DNA from 4 places in the Exiguobacterium sp. BMC-KP genome. Region 1 is predicted to be linked to each of the others. Evidence: riboswitches for the same ligand, from Rfam matches in the RefSeq annotation. Region 1 holds a riboswitch; each other region holds the start of a gene.

Region 1 (3,142 bases):
GTCTATGGCTTCAAAGGGGATCCGAACGGACCAGACTCCGAAGCTGGTAATCTGAAATCTGCAGGACCTAACCTGCCTGCTGGTATCCGTGCGATTTTCGGAACGTTTAAGCCGCAAGGCACCTTACCAGTCGATGTACCGGTCTTTAAGAACGGTGCCTTTACCAATCAACTGCATCTCGAATTCGGTGACGGCTTTAAAAACTGGAAAAAATGAGAATATGATACACAAAAGACCGAGACTCCTTTAAAGGATGCCTCGGTCTTTTAACGATTGATACGGATATTCCGCTTCTTCTTTCGCACGATAGTAGACGCGGTATAACCAATAGGTCAGTAATGCATAGACGACAATGACAAGAACAGCAGAAATGTAGCTCCCCATGCTATATGCTACCTTGAAGTTTCGAGTCGATGCGGATATACCAGATAATACGATCAACGCTGGAATGATGAGTCCTACAAATCTTACTTTAACTTTACCCAGCATGCGTTGCACGGCATACGCGGCGCTGATCGCAAGTACGATCACGATGATTTCCATTCCTATCCCTACTTCCGCTAAATGATATACCTAATTCTACCATCTAACCGTTTAGGAAGATACTGTTCGCGCCGGAATCGTCTCGTACACCGACGTGAATGTTTCTTCTGTCCATCCCATATGCCAAAACAGCAACTCATAATAACAGCTCGTCACGAAATGACGTTTCATCCGTTCGCGTTCTGTAGGACTGGCTTGTTCAGCCAAAGCATCGAGCCGTGCAATCTGTTCAAAGACGACCTTTTCGAACCACTCCGAACTATACGTGTCGATCCATTGCTGATAGATTTTTTCTTCTGGCGTACATGTCAGTAATTGTTGACCGACTTCATAATACAACCAGTAACATGGCAAGATGGCAGCAATTGTCTCACCGAGTGTCCCCTCGCTCGCATGATGCATATGCGACACATAGGCATATGCTGTTGGTGCTGGTTCGAATGCTTCAAGGTCTGCTTTTGTAATACCAAGCGGTTCAAAAAACGATTGATGTAGACTCAGTTCTGCCCCATATGTCGAAGTCGCATGCTCGGCAAGCGTTGCGATTGTCGCAAAGTCGTCTGCTTTTGACGCTGCCTTCGCTTGAATCTTCGCAAAGTGTTTTAAGTAGTAAGCGTCCTGCATCACGTAATGCCGAAATTTCGAGAGTGGTAATGTCCCTTCCCCGATTCCTTGCACGAACGGGTGCGTAAAACTACTCTCCCAATACGCTTGTGCTGCTTGTTTGATTTCTTGTGTGAATGTCATGATCTCATCCTCCTCGTTTTTTATGAAACGAAAAAACACCACCCCGAAACACACGGGCATGGCGCAAGAAGAACAAGACTTGACGCCACTTCCCTCCGTAAGTACGAACTTAATCAGGTTCAAAGGGTCCGAACGTCTTCGTTCGTCTCAGTCAGCCTACCGACTCCCCTAGTGGTCATTATTCGATTCCCATCCACTATAGCATGCTGAAAATGGAAGTCAAGTTGTCCTCTTTTCGCTATACTATGGAGTGTCAGAAGGCGGATACCGTCTCCTTCTACAGACCGATTCCGAATGGATCTTGTTCCCGTACACTAATTTTAGTACCTGATACTATATTCAATACTCTTACTTATACATTGGAGGATTTCATCATGCATACACCAACAAAAATCATGGCGTCAGCCATCATCGCTTCTGCTTTATTACTCCCGACAGCCGCATCCGCCGAACAAGTCGTCGATAAGACGATCGTCACACTCGGGGAGTCGCTCGGCGCAAAAGATAAGGCTTGGGTCCTTTCACGTCTCAATGCACCGGAGGGCATCACGCCGATTATCGCAACCTCTGCCGACGAAGAAAAATACCTCGGGAAAAACATTCCACAGTCGCAAAAAGGTGGCAACATGTATTCGTCGGCTAAGATTGAACTGACGGAAAAAGGCGATGGACTTTCCGTCTCGACGGAGAACATCACGTGGGTGACGAAGGATATGTATCTCAACGCTCTCGTCACAGCAGGTGTCAAAGATGCCGACATCACGATCACTTCTCCCTACAAGGTGACCGGGACATCGGCCCTGACAGGAATCATGAAAGCCTATGATCAAACTTCTGCTGAGACTGGAATCAAGCTGAGTGACGAACGCAAGGATTTAGCACAGCAAGAATTATCGGTCACATCTGACGTCGGGAAGACCGTTGGAACGGATAAAGTCGCTGACTTGATGAATGAGATCAAGGCTGAGATTGCAAATCAAAAACCGGAAACTAAAGTCGAGATTGAAAATCTGATCGTCCAAGTCATTCAAAACAACAACATCCAATTATCTGATGCACAGATGGATCGATTGACGAACTTGTTCAATCAAATGGAGCAAGCGAACATCAACTGGGGACAAATTGAGAGCGGCTTGAAAAATGCCGGTCAAGACATCCATGCGTTTGCAACGTCTGAGGAGACGAAAGGATTCTTCGCTAAATTATTTGATGGTCTGAGTGACTTCTTTAGCTCGATTGCTGGGGTATTCAAATAATTCAGACTTTCCCATTTAACAAAATAATGGTAAACTACATGTATCTGAAACGAAAGGTGGTGTGAAAAGATGGACTTTGCCGCGTGCAAACACTGGTTAATGGAACAATTATATCTGTTGCGCGCGATTTTTCATGGAATGGCGTTCTAAGGCACCCGTCTGCCCTTTTTAGAACTTCATGAACGAAAAATACAGCAAAGCGCATCTTTCACACGTCAAGGAGAGTGCTATTTGCGCTCTCCTTTTTTTGATGCGCGCGAAAGGATCAATTGATTATGATGATTTGCGACATTCAACACCTGACAAAACAATTTGGAGGCGAAACGATCTTGACAGACGTTTCCCTCTTCTTAAACGAACACGACCGTGTCGGTTTGATCGGACGAAACGGTAGTGGCAAAACGACACTACTTCGCCTACTTGCTCGACTCGACCAGCCGGACGGTGGTGTCATCTATCAAAAGAGTGGTTTGACAATCGGCTACCTGGAACAACTTCCAGTTTACGCCGAAACGATGACCGGACTCGACGTCCTATGGACAGCGTTTGACGAAATCCTCTCGATTCGTTCTCGGATGCAACAGTTGGAACAATTG
Region 2 (3,142 bases), 1.0 Mb from region 1:
TCCTTGATGGAGCTCTACTTTCGCTTCTGACGCACTCCATTCATTGCTGACGGTCAATGAGCCTCCAACAGGAACCGAATGCGCATCGAGTGGGTATTTGACTCCAGATAAGCTTAGGATCGACGCCACAAGTGGAATGAATGAGAGATAATGATAGCTTCCTGCCTTAACTGCATATGTCCCCACTGCCAAATACCGTACCTCTTCTCGTTTCGTGACGAGTCGTGCCTTAGGATATTGTTTTAACAAATAGACATTTTGAACGGTCATGTCGAGTCGTCCGCCTGTCGCTCCAATGATGATGATCTCCTCACCCCGTTTCATCTCTGATACGGTACGGAGGGAAAGTTCGAGATCCGTTTCATCTTTCTCTGCCGGATGGACGATTGCATCTTCAGGTACATAGCCAAGTGAATCAAAATCACCAATCATCATATCGCATGTCAACCCAAACGATTCAATCGTTTGAACACCACCATCAACACCAACGATGAAATCACCGGGCTGGCAAAACGTCCGTAAGTCAGGTACCTCTTCTTGCGGACCCGCACAGACAAGAATCGCCCGCATATTAAACACCTCGTGCTGAATAGCGAAGTAAGCGTGGTGCAGTCGTGAAGAGAAGACCTGCGACGACACCACAAAGAACGTAAGACGGAACCATGTATGTCGCATTATAAATCAACGAATATGGTATGACTGGACCCTCAGCATACTCGGCAAAAAAGACGATTCCGCTGATGACATGACAGATATAACGGAGTCCCGCTCCTAAAAGCGTCGCAAGTAGGACAAACGTCATCAAGCGTTTCTTCTGTCCGTTACGCGCGGCTTGTCTAACTTGACGTGCAAACAGCCCACTTAATCCGACGACTCCATATGCAATCGTATAATCGAGTAGTGGTTGAACGACCGTCAAAACTTGTGGGGCGAACATCAATTGAATCGTACCGACAAGTGCTCCAGTGACGACACCTCCGACGACACCATGGCGAAACGCCATGACGAAGATGGGAAGCATCGCTAAGCTGATTGAGCCCCCTTGTGGCATTTTGAATGGAATCAATAAATCAAAGACGACTCCGAGACTGGCGAAGATGGCAATTTCCATCATCATTTGTAACCGTTTCATGCTAATTTCCTCCTTCATGGAATAAAACGGGACGCAAAAAGGCAGTACGACGAACGCCGTACTGCCTGCGTGCGCCACATCCCTACGTCCGTTTGAACGGAACAGGTTCGAAGGGTTAAAGTCAAAAGACTCCTCTCAGCCGCTTTTCAAGCGACACCCCTTGCGGTCATCATATTTCGTTTTCTCGTTCTTATTATACGGCAGCCCCTTGACGAATGCTAGTGATTGCTTCCGCATAATCCGATGCATTGTAGATCGCTGATCCTGCGACAAGGACGTTGGCACCATTATCGATGCATAACTTTGCCGTTTCCGGATTGACCCCACCATCAATCTCGATTTCAAATGTAAGACCACGATCTGCCTTCATTTGTGCAAGTGTTGCGAGCTTCGGCATGACACTCTCGATGAACGCCTGACCACCAAAACCTGGATTGACTGTCATCAACAAGACCATATCGACATCCTGAAGAATGTGTTCAATCATCGATAGTGATGTATGTGGATTCAAGACGACCCCCGCCTTCGCACCTGCCGCTTTGATTTGTTGCAAGACACGATGGACATGATTCGTCGCTTCGACATGGAACGTCACGATGTCGGCTCCTGCCTTGACGAAATCTTCGACGAATCGTTCGGGTTGATCAATCATCAAATGGACATCAAGAACCATATCTGTCTTTTGACGTAGGCTGCTTAACACAGGTAAACCGAATGAGATGTTCGGGACGAACTGACCATCCATGACGTCGAAATGAATGTAGTCTGCTCCTGCCGCCTCAACCGCTTTGACATCACGCTCGAGATTCGCAAAATCTGCTGATAAGATCGATGGTGCAATTTTAATCATCTTCAATACCTCCGGGCTCGATACTTGATTTCGTCTATAAACATACCATAATTTTCATAGCGGGAGGACATGATTTCTTGTGCCTCGACCGCCTCCTTGACGGCACAACCGGGTTCATTCAAATGCAAACATCCCCGGTATTTACAATCGTCTTGCACAGCCACGAATTCAGGAAAACTCCATCGCACATCCTCTATTTCCATTTCATAAGGAAAGTCTAAATTCGAGAACCCTGGCGTATCGGCAATCAATCCTTCCGCAAGCGGCATCAACGTAACGTGACGGGTTGTATGACGCCCACGTCCAAGTGATTTCGAGATGGCACTCGTTTCTAGATCAAGAGATGGTTCGAGTGCGTTCAACAGCGAGCTTTTTCCGACACCTGATTGTCCGGCAAGAACACTTGTTTTGCCTGCAAGTAATGGTCTGACTTGCTCGACACCTGTCAACGTCTCACTCGATGTCTCGATGACCGTATAGCCAATCTTCCGATAAGCAACAATCGCGTCTCGGACAGCCGGTCCCTTGACATCATCGAGCAGATCCATCTTCGTTAACAAGATGACGGGTTGAATTTCCTTCGCTTCGATCAATACGAGAAACCGATCAAGCAGATGGGCTGAAAAGTCAGGTTCTGCTGCTGAGACGACAAGCAATGCTTGATCGATATTCGCGACAGGAGGACGTACTAAAAAATTGTCACGCTCCTTCACTTCAAGAATATACCCGGTCTCACTCTCGATATGAAGGACGACTTCGTCTCCAACTACCGGACTGATACCACGTTTCCGGAAGTTTCCTCTTGCTCGTGAACGGACTTCCCCTTCTGGCGTCATAACGTCATAAAAGCCGCCCTGCAACCGTATGATCGTTCCTTCTCGATTTTCTTCGATGCGCTGTTCCGTCATCCTATGCACTCCTTTTTCATCACATTCATTGTGCGTCTTTTGCTTGATTGTACGTGATGGTTTTTGAACGATACACCGTATCGTCTTTATAGATCGTAATTTTTCCTTCTTCTCCCGGATCAATTGTCACCGGCACGTCGAACGTCTCATCTTGATCAATGGATTCCTCGATGACAGTCCGTTTCCCTTTCGCATCTTCCGTCTCGATGCGGATAACTTGTTTAGGCGGCGTATCTTCGTCCTCTTCAGATA
Region 3 (3,142 bases), 580 kb from region 1:
TTCAGAAACGTGCAACAAGGGAAGTCCTGCTGGAACGACAGGGGGAGGCGCGAAAAGTCGTGCCGCTTGTGGTCCATCCGCTGGTAATGTCTCAAGTGTATAAGGAAAGAGCGACGGAACGGCGATGCCTTTTGATTGAAGCCGCACGTAGGCATGTGGAAACAGGTCTCGTGGATGCGCTGTCACGGTAATCGTTCCTTCTTCAAGTAAGACGACTTGGTCGACATACGGTAAACAGACATCGAGTTGGTGCTCGATTAACACAATCGTTAAATCGTGCTCTTTCTGGATTCGAAAGATCAATGCCATCAGTTCGTGTTGTCCGATCGGATCAATCTGCGCCGTCGGTTCATCGAGTAGTAGAATGGTTGGTTCGAGTGCTAGGACTGCAGCGAGCGCCAGTCGCTGTTTCATTCCCCCAGAGAGACTAGCGATTGGTGTTGAAAAGGGGAGGGGAAGACCGACGAGTACCAGCAACTGCTCAATTCGTTCATCCATCTCCGCGCGTGGGATTGATTTGTTTTCTAAGCTAAAGGCGATTTCACGTCCAATCGTTTCCATGCAAAATTGCTCGTCTGGATTTTGGAACAGAATGCCGACAGAACCGGATCGGCTCACCGTGCCAGTCTGTTCGACTTCGATTGTCTCTGGCGTCAGTCCAGCAAGCGCATGAAGCAACGTTGTCTTACCACTTCCGCTACGGCCAAGTAGAAGCGTCGTTCCTTGGTCGATCGTTAGCGTTACATGATCGAGCACTGATTTCATCTGACCGGGATAACGAATACTTAGGTCGTCAACGGTAATCATGCGACCTCCCGTTTCACACGTCCGGCTGCAAAACCACTTAACACACCAGTCGCAACGAGGCGACGGACGAGAATCCATGCGAGTAAGCCACCAAGTAATGCACCGCTGATCAATTGTAGTCCAATCGTCACGAGTAACGTCGTCGTCGTGTAATAACCAAAGCCATTCGCAACCAGGCTGTAGACGATACTTCCGACTGCTGCTCCGACACCAGACAACATCAGTGTCCATGCGTCATAACGACGGTAACGCGTCATCGCAAAGACGAGTTCCGCACCAAGACCTTGGCAGACACCAATTAACAGTGCCGATAATCCGAAGTGACTCCCCGTGAACAGTTCGACTGCTGCTGCGACGACTTCCGCAATTAACGCGGCACCTGGCTTTTGGATGATTGCTGCGACAAGCGGACTTGCGATGATCCAAATCCCGAACATCCAGTTAGCACCAACGGGACCGAAGATCGCAGACATCGGTAACCACAGTGTCGACCAACCGAGATAGATGACACCGCAAGCGACGGCGAGCATCATCATGACCATGATTTCTTTCATTTTCCAGTGTTGCATTAGATACGTCCTCCTTAGAATGGGGGAGACAACAAAAAAGACCGCCCTCCGTAAAAAAGAGAGCGGTCCTCAGAAAAACTGCGCGTAGCAGGAGTCATTGGATGTGATCGCTCCACTTTCCTACGCTAGTATGAACTAGATCAGGTTCGAAGGGTCCGAAGTGAATCGTCTCAGCCAATGGGCTCCCCTAGTGGATATAGTGAATAGTTGATACGCTGTTCACTTTAGGCAATCTTCTGTCTATTGTCAAGACACAAAAAAACGATACGCCACTTGGGGCGTATCGTTGGATAGCTTATTTGTTGTCTTCGTTCTCTTCAGCTGCTTCTTCTGAAGACGCTTCTGTTGCTTCGCCTTCATTTTCTTCGCCAGCTTCAGCTTGTGCCTCTGCTTCCGCTTCTTCGATTTCTTCAAGATCCTGCTCGAGTGTAGACTCGACGACTGCTGCGACTTGAATGTCACCTTCAGTGACGATACGGAAATCTTTTTGCTCTGGAAGATCGGCTACAGAGATTGAATCTCCGATTTCGAGGTTCGTGACGTCAACTTCGACGTTCTCTGGTAATTTATCTGGTGTAGCTGCAACTGTTACTTTAAAGAGTGTTTGTGAGAGGAATCCACCAACTTTTGCACCGGCTGCTTCGCCAACGAGTACAACGTCTGCTTCCACTTCTGTTTCTTCATCCATTTTCACAGCGATGAATTCAACGTGATCAACTGTTGGTGTGAAGACATCCATGTCACGACGGTTAATCAAGACGTTAACGTTTTTTCCGTCGAGTTTAAGTGAAATCAAGACGTTCTCACCGTTCTCACGAACGATTTTTAACAATTCTTTTTCTTCGAATGCGATTGGTGTACTTTCCACTTTGTAACCATACACGACACCAAGAGCTTTTCCTTCATGACGTAATTGTTTACGGAGTGAGCGTGGACGTACCTCGCGTTTTTCGACTGTTAATTTAACTGACATGTTCATTTCCCCCTTGAATTTAGTATAGCCCTCAAAAGGTAATGAATGTAGGAGCAGGACGAATCCTGAACAATATGAAATCATGCTAAGACCATCGGTTTCAGACTCTCTTGAATCTGACGCTTTCGTGACTTTGCATTTCTCTCCCAGGTCATTACGCTGATATTGAGAAACATGTGTGAGTAAGTCACCGGTTTGATGCGGTGCTAATGAGTTTATACCCCTATGTTTTAAATCCTTAAACCTCTTTTTTTATTTTTTTAAAGTCGAAAGACCTCCAAACCGCTTGAAATCAAGGGTTGAGAGGTCTTTCGTTTTTTTCATTTTTTATGGTGATTCGTTGATTTTCACGGACTAACACACGAACGAGACGTTCGATTTGCCGCATCGTCGTCTGCCCCATCGTCGAAATTTGAAGCCACTGATTGCGAACGAGATAGTCGCTTTCATACTGGACGTGATACCCCTGAATCCGAAGAGCATCGCCTACATCAGTTGCTGACGGATGAACGATGGTTAAAATGCCTGGTGCTTGTGCTTCTTGTTGAGCGAGCAATTGAAAGCCCGTTGCGCGGACGGCTTGTTCGAGATAAGTCATCTTAATTGCTGCTTGATCGAGATCGAGAGCGTCCAGTGCTGCCTGACAGGCGAGCAACAGATTTGAGGAGCCAGAAAAAGCAATTCCATCCGCATAGAGACCGAGATCCAGATAACGTGGAATAGAGGGAGAAGGTAAGACGTTATCTACGTGCCCGATGAACGTAAGACCTGGTAATCCCCCAATCGCTTTTCC
Region 4 (3,142 bases), on a different contig from region 1:
TCATCCCGAATCAACAGGTATTCGTCTATCTTTCCTTTATCCTCATCTATTTTGTATATATAAGTTGGAAATGTGTTCGACTACTGAACCACAAAGTATCTATTTAATCATTAGAAGGAGGAAGTCATGAGACGATATAAGGAAATGATCATCGTAGGAAGCATTGCTGGCGTCACCTTACTCAGTTATTTTGGTTACGCCGTAAGCATTAAAGGATCGGATTATGAAGTCGAGAGTATACGAAAAGAAAATGCAGAAGCTCTTAAAAAAGTAAACATCGAGATTGAAAATGGAGACATCAAGCCTACTCAATACAATATCCAATTGGACGGTCAAATCCATAGTGAGTCGCAGAACTATATCACAGGGTTGTTCAATAGCTACGCTGCAGACTTCCCTGCTGATTTCTATCGCTTTCTTTCTAAGGAAGACGTATTTACTAGTGAAATGGGCTCGCGGACATACGGAATTGAAGTAAAGGCATCTCAGTTGAACTATCATTCTTATGACAGAAGTACACAGAAACAATTTAAAAAGACGCTTTCTCATCGTTTAACGGTACCGGATCGTGAAATGGCTGACATCCGTGTCTTCCATCAAGACGGCATGAACGTATACGTCCAACGGGATGATCATGGAGCAAAGGAAAAATCGACGGTGTTATTACTCAACCTTGCAAAAGGAAAAGTGGAGACGCTTCAATCCAAGCAACTCAAGACTAATCAAGAGCGTCATTATGTGGCAGTGAACGACTATGGAATTGTCTATCGTGAAATCGCATATGATGCGGAAGGGGTAGAAAAAGATAGCGCTTATTATCTAGATAACGGCAAAGGCATCAAACGAATCAAAGCACTTGATGCGTATGCAGCGGAAGGGAACTTTAATGCTGCTGAAAATAGCCAATCACTGATCGCTTACGGCACGTTTGATTCAGAAAAAAGTAAAAGTATCAAATGGAGCACCTATGACTTTAAGACGAATCAAGTCAAGCGACATAAAGTGGAAGGGCAGCATGCTTACCGCTTCAATGGCTCCTATACGATGATTGCGCAGGGAAAGCTATACCATATCGCTAATATCAATGATTCGGATTTCCAAGTCACGGTAGTCGATACGAAAAATGAATCGATTTCGTATCAAGGAATCATCAAAGATAAAAATGCTAAAAAGAATCGTTTGGTACAGGATGTCACTGTATCGGAGTAATCGTGATGGACTCATGATTCACTTCGTTTACTCGCTTCTTAGAATACTAGAAATGAATTTATCTGTCAGAATCATTGACAGGGGTTTTCAAGACCACTACAGTGAAGATAACTTAAATAGAATCACTAGGGGTGTTATTAAACTGAGATGAGTAGCTACTCAAACCCTTTGAACCTGAACTAGGTCGTACTAGCGTAGGGAAGTGTAAACTCTGATGAACAAGCGGAGACGATGATATCGTTCTTTGCTATGTGATTATTTAGACGTGCGCAACTTTCCTTTTGGAGAGTTGCGTTTTTTGTTTACTAACTTCGCTATTTAAGTTGCAAAAATGGATGAGGGAGTGGACAAGAATGAGCAGAACAGTATTAGTGACAGGAAGTAGTCGAGGACTTGGGGCGACGATTGCAAGGGTGTTAGTGCACAACGGATTTAAAGTGGTGATCAATTACTTTAAAAGCAAGGATGCGGCAGAACAACTTGTGAGCGAACTGGGAGTAGAGAATGCAATTGCCTTGTATGCAGATGTCACGAAGCGGGAAGATGTCGAGAGCATGATGCAATTCGCAACAGCACATTATGGTCAAATCGATGTTGTCGTGAATAATGCATTAGTAGACTTCAAATTTGATCCGGTTGCGCAAAAATCGTTTATCGATTTAGAGTGGGAAGATTATCAAAATCAACTGGATGGAACACTTAAAGCAGCGTTTCACATCATTCAAAGTGTTTTGCCACAATTTATAGAACGACATAGCGGTAGTATCATCAGCATTGGAACAAACCTCTATCAAAACCCAGTCGTTCCTTATCATGAATACACAACAGCAAAAGCAGGTCTGATTGGCTTTACTCGAAACCTAGCCGCGGAGTTAGGTCAATATGGCATAAACGTGAATGTCGTCTCCGGTGGGTTATTGAAAGTCACAGATGCGAGTGCTGTGACAACCCCTGAAGTATTTGACTTAATTGCCCAATCGACCCCGTTGAAAAAAGTGACGAGCCCAGAAGAAGTGGCTCAACTGGTTGCCTTTTTGGCATCAGAAGCAGCATCTGGGATTACCGGTCAAAACGTAACGGTCGATGGTGGGTTAACAATGAATTGAAGCGATCGTTTTAAAAGATTCTTAGCTTGTAAGAGAAGGGATTCGTGAACAGAAGATGACGAATAGAAATCAGTTAAATATTGGTGTTTTGTTATATGGATGTGGTCATCACCAAGCCGCATGGTTAATACCTGATTCCGCGATTAAAGAGATCGGAGAGAGTCGCTATTATCAGCGTTTGGCTCAAATAGCGGAAGCTGGACGTTTGGATGCAGTATTTTTTGCGGACAATCAATCCTTTCCGGCTAATAATGCAACTGATTTACCTGCCTTTTGGTTGGATCCTTTAATTAATCTAACGGCTATTTCTCAAGTGACGGATCATATCGGATTAGTTTCTACGATATCGAGCACGTTCTCCAATCCGTATACAGCAGCAAGGCAACTTCTAAGCCTAGATCACGTGACGAAGGGGAGGGTAGGCTGGAACTTAGTGACCTCGATGACGGATTGGGAAGCGTTAAACCACGGGATGGATGCACTTCCACCGAGGGAGGAACGGTATAATAAGGCGAACGAATTCGCAGCATTGATGGAGAAGCTATTTTTATCTTGGGATCAAGCGGCTTTTCTTGCGAATCGATCAGATAACCAATTGATTGATCCTGAACGTATACAAGTTATCGATCATTCTGAAGCCTATTTCAGCGTAAAAGGTCCTTTGTCTACGCCGCGTAGTCCCCAAGGAAAGCCAGTAGCGATGCAAGCGGGGGCTTCTGAAGAAGGGATTGCCCTTGCAGCCAAACATGCGGATGCCGTATATTCTGTGTCATGGAATTTTAGACAAGCCCATGCTTTTCGTGAAAAACTCCATAAGAAAATTACAC

What was found. A riboswitch is a leader RNA that binds a small molecule or an ion and turns the genes downstream of it on or off. The one in region 1 is predicted to bind thiamine pyrophosphate.
Region 2: linked by a shared signal. The riboswitch ahead of thiT (energy-coupled thiamine transporter ThiT) and the one ahead of tenA (thiaminase II) in region 1 are both predicted to bind thiamine pyrophosphate.
Region 3: linked by a shared signal. The riboswitch ahead of ADM98_RS10130 (ECF transporter S component) and the one ahead of tenA (thiaminase II) in region 1 are both predicted to bind thiamine pyrophosphate.
Region 4: linked by a shared signal. The riboswitch ahead of ADM98_RS01510 (3-oxoacyl-ACP reductase) and the one ahead of tenA (thiaminase II) in region 1 are both predicted to bind thiamine pyrophosphate.

Annotation. Positions count from the first base shown of each region.
Region 1 covers NZ_LGIW01000015.1:280,448-283,589, reverse strand. The annotation lists gene ADM98_RS06950 (glycoside hydrolase family 3 protein) at 1-216, shown strand, start outside; gene ADM98_RS06945 (hypothetical protein) at 247-543, opposite strand; gene tenA (thiaminase II) at 595-1,290, opposite strand; TPP riboswitch at 1,364-1,470, opposite strand; gene ADM98_RS06935 (DUF1002 domain-containing protein) at 1,665-2,546, shown strand; gene abc-f (ribosomal protection-like ABC-F family protein) at 2,825-3,142, shown strand, end outside.
Region 2 covers NZ_LGIW01000015.1:1,294,255-1,297,396, forward strand. The annotation lists gene ADM98_RS12610 (thiamine diphosphokinase) at 1-570, opposite strand, end outside; gene thiT (energy-coupled thiamine transporter ThiT) at 572-1,132, opposite strand; TPP riboswitch at 1,195-1,303, opposite strand; gene rpe (ribulose-phosphate 3-epimerase) at 1,326-1,982, opposite strand; gene rsgA (ribosome small subunit-dependent GTPase A) at 1,985-2,890, opposite strand; gene pknB (Stk1 family PASTA domain-containing Ser/Thr kinase) at 2,916-3,142, opposite strand, start outside.
Region 3 covers NZ_LGIW01000015.1:856,931-860,072, reverse strand. The annotation lists gene ADM98_RS10135 (ABC transporter ATP-binding protein) at 1-807, opposite strand, end outside; gene ADM98_RS10130 (ECF transporter S component) at 804-1,376, opposite strand; TPP riboswitch at 1,477-1,575, opposite strand; gene ADM98_RS10125 (50S ribosomal protein L25/general stress protein Ctc) at 1,672-2,349, opposite strand; gene ADM98_RS10120 (GNAT family N-acetyltransferase) at 2,642-3,142, opposite strand, start outside.
Region 4 covers NZ_LGIW01000011.1:220,054-223,195, reverse strand. The annotation lists gene ADM98_RS01520 (hypothetical protein) at 1-107, shown strand, start outside; gene ADM98_RS01515 (hypothetical protein) at 127-1,209, shown strand; TPP riboswitch at 1,327-1,427, shown strand; gene ADM98_RS01510 (3-oxoacyl-ACP reductase) at 1,563-2,315, shown strand; gene ADM98_RS01505 (LLM class flavin-dependent oxidoreductase) at 2,371-3,142, shown strand, end outside.